3 regions of the Massilia scottii genome follow, and region 3 is predicted to be linked to each of the others. Evidence: predicted binding sites of a transcription regulator. Region 3 holds the regulator's gene; each other region holds the start of a gene.
The links. Region 3 encodes sigma-54, which starts transcription at its own class of promoters, with help from an activator protein. Its sites were predicted from a motif close to TGGCANGNAANCTGCTTT; they were not measured.
Positions count from the first base shown of each region.

Region 1: a site for sigma-54 is predicted at 945-962, ahead of prpB (methylisocitrate lyase). Genes of this name have one in related genera too.
Region 2: a site for sigma-54 is predicted at 848-865, ahead of RBA41_RS11155 (TorF family putative porin). Genes of this name have one in related genera too.

Region 1 is NZ_JAVCWM010000012.1:84,290-86,554, reverse strand. Features, by position in the region: gene prpR (propionate catabolism operon regulatory protein PrpR) at 1-780, opposite strand, end outside; gene prpB (methylisocitrate lyase) at 1,009-1,893, shown strand; gene prpC (bifunctional 2-methylcitrate synthase/citrate synthase) at 1,926-2,265, shown strand, end outside.
Region 2 is NZ_JAVCWM010000006.1:351,858-354,122, reverse strand. Features, by position in the region: gene RBA41_RS11165 (TetR/AcrR family transcriptional regulator) at 1-402, shown strand, start outside; gene RBA41_RS11160 (accessory factor UbiK family protein) at 428-682, opposite strand; gene RBA41_RS11155 (TorF family putative porin) at 946-1,698, shown strand; gene RBA41_RS11150 (P-II family nitrogen regulator) at 1,709-2,047, shown strand; gene RBA41_RS11145 (ammonium transporter) at 2,064-2,265, shown strand, end outside.
Region 3 is NZ_JAVCWM010000009.1:160,236-162,500, forward strand. Features, by position in the region: gene RBA41_RS14920 (hypothetical protein) at 1-422, shown strand, start outside; gene RBA41_RS14925 (RNA polymerase factor sigma-54) at 445-1,917, opposite strand; gene lptB (LPS export ABC transporter ATP-binding protein) at 1,920-2,265, opposite strand, start outside.

The DNA.
Region 1 (2,265 bases), on a different contig from region 3:
CAACTCCTTGCCGGTGCCGGTTTCGCCCTGGATCAGCACCGTGGCGGGCGAGCGCGCATACAGCACCACCGCCTGGCGCAGGGTCTCCATGGCTTGCGATTCGCCACGCAAATCGTTCAGCCCATGCCGTGTGCGCAAGGTGTCGGCGACCACCGGGCGCCGGCCGCTGTTCGATTCGAGCTGGGTCAGGCGCGCCAGTTCCAGCGCATCGTCGAAGGCCTGGCGGATCGACGCGGCCGAATACACGAAGACGCCGGTCAGTCCCGCTTCTTCGGCCAGGTCGGTGATCAGGCCCGCACCGACGATCGCCTCGATCCCGGCCGCTTTCAGGTCGTTGATCTGGGCGCGTGCGTCTTCTTCGGTGACGTAGGTGCGCTGCGCGATGGAAAAGCCGAACGTGCCGGCAAATTCGGCCAGTTCGGGCAGCTGCTGCTGGTAAGTGATGACGCCGATGCGCGCCGATACGCGGCGCGCGCGCGCCAGCGCCTGCATCATGTCGAAGCCGCTGGCCTTGGCGATCACCACCGGCACCGACACGCGGCCTTTCAGGTAAGCCGCGTTCGAGCCGGCCGCGATCACCACGTCGCAGCGTTCGTTGGCCATGCGCTCGCGGATATGGCGGGCGGCGTCGTCGAAGCCAAGGTTGACCGGCTCGATCGCCGCCAGGTGGTCGTATTCGAGCGTGATGTCGCGGAACAGGTCGGACAGGCGCGATACGGAAACGGTCCAGATGACCGGTTTGTCGTGGGCGTCGCCAGCAGTGCGGGAAGAATAGGGCATGTTTCAATTGTACCGTATTGGTGTTTCGACGTTTCACGATGAAACATGGATGAAACATGCTTGCCCAGCACTATTTCCGACAAGCTCGTTTTGATTTAGCGCAAGCTATTGAATGTAAAGCCGTTTCCGGCATTCCCTCCCTGTCCATCGGCCTTCAGCATCGGTGGCACGCCGCTTGCAATGCTGTCAGGGTCGTCTGTTTAACGCATCATCCCCAGGAGAAACGTAATGAGAGAATCACGAGGCGCGATGTTCCGCCGCGCAGTCCAGGAAGAGTCCCCATTGCAGGTCGTCGGCACCATCACCGCCTACACCGCGCGCATGGCCGAACAAACCGGCTACAAGGCCGTGTACCTGTCCGGTGGCGGCGTGGCCGCCAACTCGCTCGGCATGCCGGACCTCGGCATCAGCACCATGGACGACGTGATCACCGATGCCCAGCGCATCACCGACACCTGCGGCCTGCCGCTGATGGTCGATATCGACACCGGCTGGGGCGGCGCCTTCAACATCGCGCGCACGATCCGCCACATGATCCGCGCCGACGTGGCGGCGGTACACATGGAAGACCAGGTTTCGGCCAAGCGCTGCGGCCACCGCCCGGGCAAGGAGATCGTCAGCAAGGAAGAAATGGTCGACCGCATCAAGGCCGCCGTGGACGCCCGCCATGACGAAAGCTTCGTCATCATGGCGCGCACCGATTCGCTTGCCGTCGAAGGGCTGAACGCCGCCATCGACCGCGCCTGCGCGTACGTCGAAGCCGGCGCCGACATGATCTTCCCGGAAGCGATCACCAAACTGGAGATGTACAGCCAGGTGCGCGACGCGGTCAAGGTGCCGATCCTCGCCAACCTGACCGAATTCGGCGCGACGCCGCTGTTCACGCTCGACGAACTGCGCTCGGCCAAGGTCGATATCGCCCTGTACTGCTGCGGCGCCTACCGCGCCATGAACGCGGCGGCCCTGAATTTCTACAAGACGCTGCGCGCCGAAGGCACCCAGAAAAACGTCGTATCGACCATGCAAAGCCGCATGGAGCTGTACGACTACCTCGGCTACCACGAGTACGAGCAAAAGCTCGACTCGCTGTTCGCCCAGGGTAAAGAAAAGTAATCACACTAATTAAGAAGAATCGCGGAGTTCACATGACTGACATCACCACCCCGGCCGAAGCCGTTCCATTCAAGCCGAAAAAATCGGTCGCGTTGTCCGGCGTCACCGCCGGTAACACCGCACTGTGCTCGGTCGGCAAAACCGGCAACGACCTGCACTATCGCGGCTACGACATCCTCGATGTCGCCGACAGCTGCGAATTCGAAGAAATCGCCTACCTGCTGGTGCACGGCAAACTGCCGAACGACGGCGAACTGCGTGGCTACAAGGCGCACCTGAAATCGATGCGCGGCCTGCCGCAGGCGGTCAAGAGCGCGCTCGAAGCGCTGCCGGCATCGAGCCATCCGATGGACGTGATGCGCACCGGCGTCT
Region 2 (2,265 bases), on a different contig from region 3:
AGCGCCGGCAGCTTTGCGCTGGCGGTGCTGGAGCGCTGGGAATCGATCGCCACCGACCAGATCATCCGCGCCATTGAAGAGGCTGCGGATGATGCGCTGGCGCGGCTGCGTCTTTTGTTGACGAATGTGGGCGAACTCGATATCGGCCTTTACCAGGCCATCAACACGCTCGGCGCGCAAGATCCGGGCGCGGCCCAGGTGCTGCGCCGGGTGCACGAGCGCCGGGTCGCGTTCGTGGCGAACTTGCTGGCCGGGCTTGGTTTCGACGCGGCCGAGGCAGCCACGCGGGCGCAACTGATCTACGCCTGGGCCATGGGCGAATTACTCACGCGCGAACCGGGGCGCAAAGCCTTTTCGGCAGCCCAGATCGATGCGGTCGAACGCTTGCTGATGCGGCGCTAGCGCCGCCGCAGGTTCAGACTCTGACTCAGACCTGCGGCTTGGTGGGCACCAGGCGTTCTTCGAGCTCGGTGACGCGCTGTTCCAGTGCTTCGAGCTTGGCGCGGGTCTTGGCCAGCACCTGCGCCTGGATATCGAATTCCTCGCGCGTGACCAGGTCGAGCTTGGAAAAGCCCTGGGTCATCATGCTCTTGACGTTCTTCTCGATATCCTTGGCCGGCGAACTCTCGATGGCCTGGTTGATCTTGCCCTGCAAGTCGTTGAAAAAGCTGTTCATGTCCATCGCAATCCTCGTGAAATCGGTGGCGCACCGCAGCGGTGCGCCAGGTGGGCCAGTTTGGTGCATTCGCGCCGGCCGCGACCGGAATCGCGGATCTTTTACTGTTTATTAACAGCAAGTTGGGGACGCCGGGCGCAAAAACAAGTTGCGGCCGGGCGCAATCGTAGCTGGCATGACTTCTGCTAATGGTTAAGCAGTGTGCATGCTCCAGGCTACATTTTAAACCCCAACCGCCGTCTCAGTTAAAAAACCATAAGGGAACCGTCATGAATAAGCTGTCTACTCCGTTGTCTCTCGCCGCTGCGCTGACCCTGGCGCTGGCAACCCTGGGAGCGCCGCTGGCCCAGGCTGCCGACGCGCCCGCGCCCGACAATGTGGTCAGCTTCAACGCTGCCCTGACCAGCGACTACCGCTACCGCGGCCTGTCGCAAACCCGCATGAAGCCGGCCGTGCAGGGCGGGGCCGACTACACCCACACGCCGAGCGGCGCCTACGCCGGCGTGTGGGCCTCGACCATCAAGTGGACCAAGGACCTGGGGGGCGATGGCGATGTCGAAATCGACCTGTACGGCGGCAAGAAGGGGGAAATCACCAAGGGCATCAGCTACGACGTGGGCGGCCTGTACTACGGCTACCCGTCCAACGGCTTGCATCCGAGCGCCAACACGTTCGAGCTGTACGGGCAGGTCGGCATGGGGCCGGTGTCCCTGAAGTACTCGCATTCGACCACCAATCTGTTCGGCACCACCGACAGCAAGGGCAGCGGCTACCTGGACCTGAGCGCCAATCTCGACCTGGCCACCGGCCTGGTGCTCAACCTGCACGTGGGACGCCAGCGCGTGGCCCACAACGATGCGCTCAGCTACAACGACGCCAAGATCGGCCTGACCAAGGACTTCGGTTTCGCCACGGTCGCGCTGGCCGTCATCAGCGCCAATACCGACATGTATATCAGCCCGGTCAACGGCAAGGACCTGGGCCGTTCCCGCGCCGTGTTGACCGTGTCAAAAACTTTCTAAGAGGCCAGCCATGAAAATGATCACCGCCATTATCAAACCCTTCAAGCTGGACGAAGTGCGCGAAGCGCTCTCGGCCATCAACGTGCAAGGGATTACCGTTACCGAAGTCAAGGGCTTCGGACGCCAGAAAGGCCATACCGAGCTGTATCGCGGCGCCGAGTACGTGGTCGACTTCCTGCCCAAGACCAAGATCGAGGCGGCCGTGGACGACGCCATCGTCGAACAGGCCATCGAAGCCATCGAAGGTGCCGCGCGCACCGGCAAGATTGGCGACGGCAAGATTTTTGTCTATAACCTGGAACAGGTGGTGCGTATCCGCACCGGCGAAACCGGTAACGAAGCACTTTAAGGTGAGGGGAACACTGATGAATAAAACGATAACAAAGTGGCTGGCCGGACTAGCGGTGCTATGCGCCATCGGCGGCGTCTTGCCGGCCTCGGCCCAGGATGCGCCCAAGCCGGATACGACCGCCGCGGTGGTTACACCGGTCGAGGCGCCCGCCACCACCGCGGTCGCGCCGGCCGCCAGCACGGCCAGTGCCGCCGACCCGGCCGCCGCCGCGCCGG
Region 3 (2,265 bases):
TGAAAATGCCGACTCCGGAGCAGAAGGTGCTGCTCAACGCCGACCCGCAAGTGCGCGCGTTCGCGGCGGCGATACGGCCCAAGGGGAAGGCGGAGATGGAGGCGGCGCTCGCCAAGCTGCAGGAACTGCGCAAGCTCACCACACACAAGCAGCACATGCTGGCGCTGTTTGAAGCAAATTGGCGCGCCAAGCTGGGCGACGTGCGCGGCGCGCTACCGCTGTACGCCAGCGTGTTGCGCGCCAATCCAGCGCTGGCCGGGGCCTACAAGGATATGGGTGATGCGCTGTTCCTGAGCTACGACATGGCGCGCGCCTGGCGCAGCTGGGATGCGGGCCGGCGCATGGCACCCGGCCTGGGAACGTTCAAGGCGGTGAACCAGTACGAGCAGCTGCTGCTGCGCGAGCACCCGGAATTTTTCTAGGCGCCGCGCAGCTCTGAGCAGGCTAGAGGCACTTGCGCAGGGCGACCGGCGGAATCTTGAGCGCTTCGCGGTACTTGGCGACCGTGCGGCGCGCGATCACCATGCCCTGCTCGCCCAGCATGTCGGCGATCTTGCTGTCCGACAGAGGGCTCTTGGGATCTTCGGCGCTGGTGAGCTGCACGATCAGCGCGCGGATCGCCGTCGATGACGCTTCGCCGCCCGCTTCGGTGGCCACGTGGCTGCCGAAAAAATATTTGAGCTCGAACATGCCGTGCGGCGTCATCATGTACTTTTGCGTGGTCACGCGCGAGATCGTACTTTCGTGCAGGCCGAGCGTGTCGGCGATTTCACGCAGCACGAGCGGGCGCATCGCCACCGCACCGTGCGAGAAGAAATTGCGCTGGCGTTCGACGATCGCTTCGGCCACCCGCAAGATGGTATCGAAACGCTGGCGCATGTTCTTGATCAGCCACTTCGCTTCCTGCAGCTGCGCGCCCATCTGCCCTTCGCCCTTGCCCTGCTTGAGCAGCGCGGCGTACATGCTGTTCACGCGCAGGCGCGGCATGACATCGTTATTGAGCATCACCGACCAGCCGTTTTTCGCCTTGCGCACGATCACGTCCGGCACCACGTAGTCCGATACGTCCGACGCGAACTCCGCGCCCGGATGCGGATTGCACTGGCGGATCACGGTCTGCGCCTCGCGCAAGTCTTCATCGTCGCAGTCGAGCGCCTTTTTCAGCTTGTTGAATTCACGCTGCGCGAACCAGGTCAGGTGGTTCTCGACGATGGTCAGCGCCATGCGCCGCGTCACCAGCGCCACACAAGGCATGCGCCGGATCTGCAGCGCCAGGCACTCGGACGCGTTGCGCGCGCCCACGCCAACCGGATCGAAACTTTGCAGCAGCGCCAGCGCCGTGCGCAGTTCTTCAATTTCGATATCCAGCTCGGGTGGCATGCGCTCGTGGATTTCTTCCAGCGTTTCGGTCAGGTAGCCGTTGTCGTCGATGGCGTCGACGATCAGTTCGACCAGCGCGCGGTCGCGCGCCTCCAGCACGGTCACGCGCATCTGCTCCATCAGGTGCTCGCGCAAGGTGGTGGCCGAGGCTTCCAGCTGCGGGCGCGAATCCTCATCGTCGGATGTCTTGGCGCGACCGAGGTCGCCCCATTCGCCATCGTTGTCGCTGCTGGCCGGGCTGTCCGCCTCGCCGCCTTCGAAGCCCTCGCCTTCGGCCGGCGCCGGCGCATCCTGCGCACCCGGCTCGGGCGCCGCTTCGGTCGGCGTCGAGGTGCTGCTGATGGCGCCATCGCCCAGCAGGCGCACCGAATGATCGAGCGGATCGTCGAGCCGTTCGAGCAGCGGGTTGTCGCTTAACAGCTGTTCCAGTTCCTGGTGCAGTTCCAGGGTCGACAACTGCAGCAGCCGGATCGACTGCTGCAGCTGGGGCGTGAGGGCGAGGTGCTGTGAGGTGCGTAGTTGAAGGGACTGTTTCATGCCTACATCCGGAAGTGTTCGCCCAGGTAGACCCGGCGCACGGATTCATCGGCGATGATGTCGTCGGGTCGACCGGAGGCGAGCACCGCACCCTGGTTGATGATGTAGGCGCGATCGCAAATGCCGAGCGTTTCGCGCACGTTGTGGTCGGTGATCAGGACCCCGATGCCGCGCTGCTTGAGGAAGCGCACGATGCGCTGGATCTCGATGACGGCAATCGGATCGACCCCGGCGAACGGTTCGTCGAGCAGCACGAAACGCGGGTTGGTCGCCAGCGCGCGCGCGATCTCGACCCGGCGCCGCTCGCCGCCCGACAGCGACATGGCCTGGTTCTCGCGCAGTTTTTCA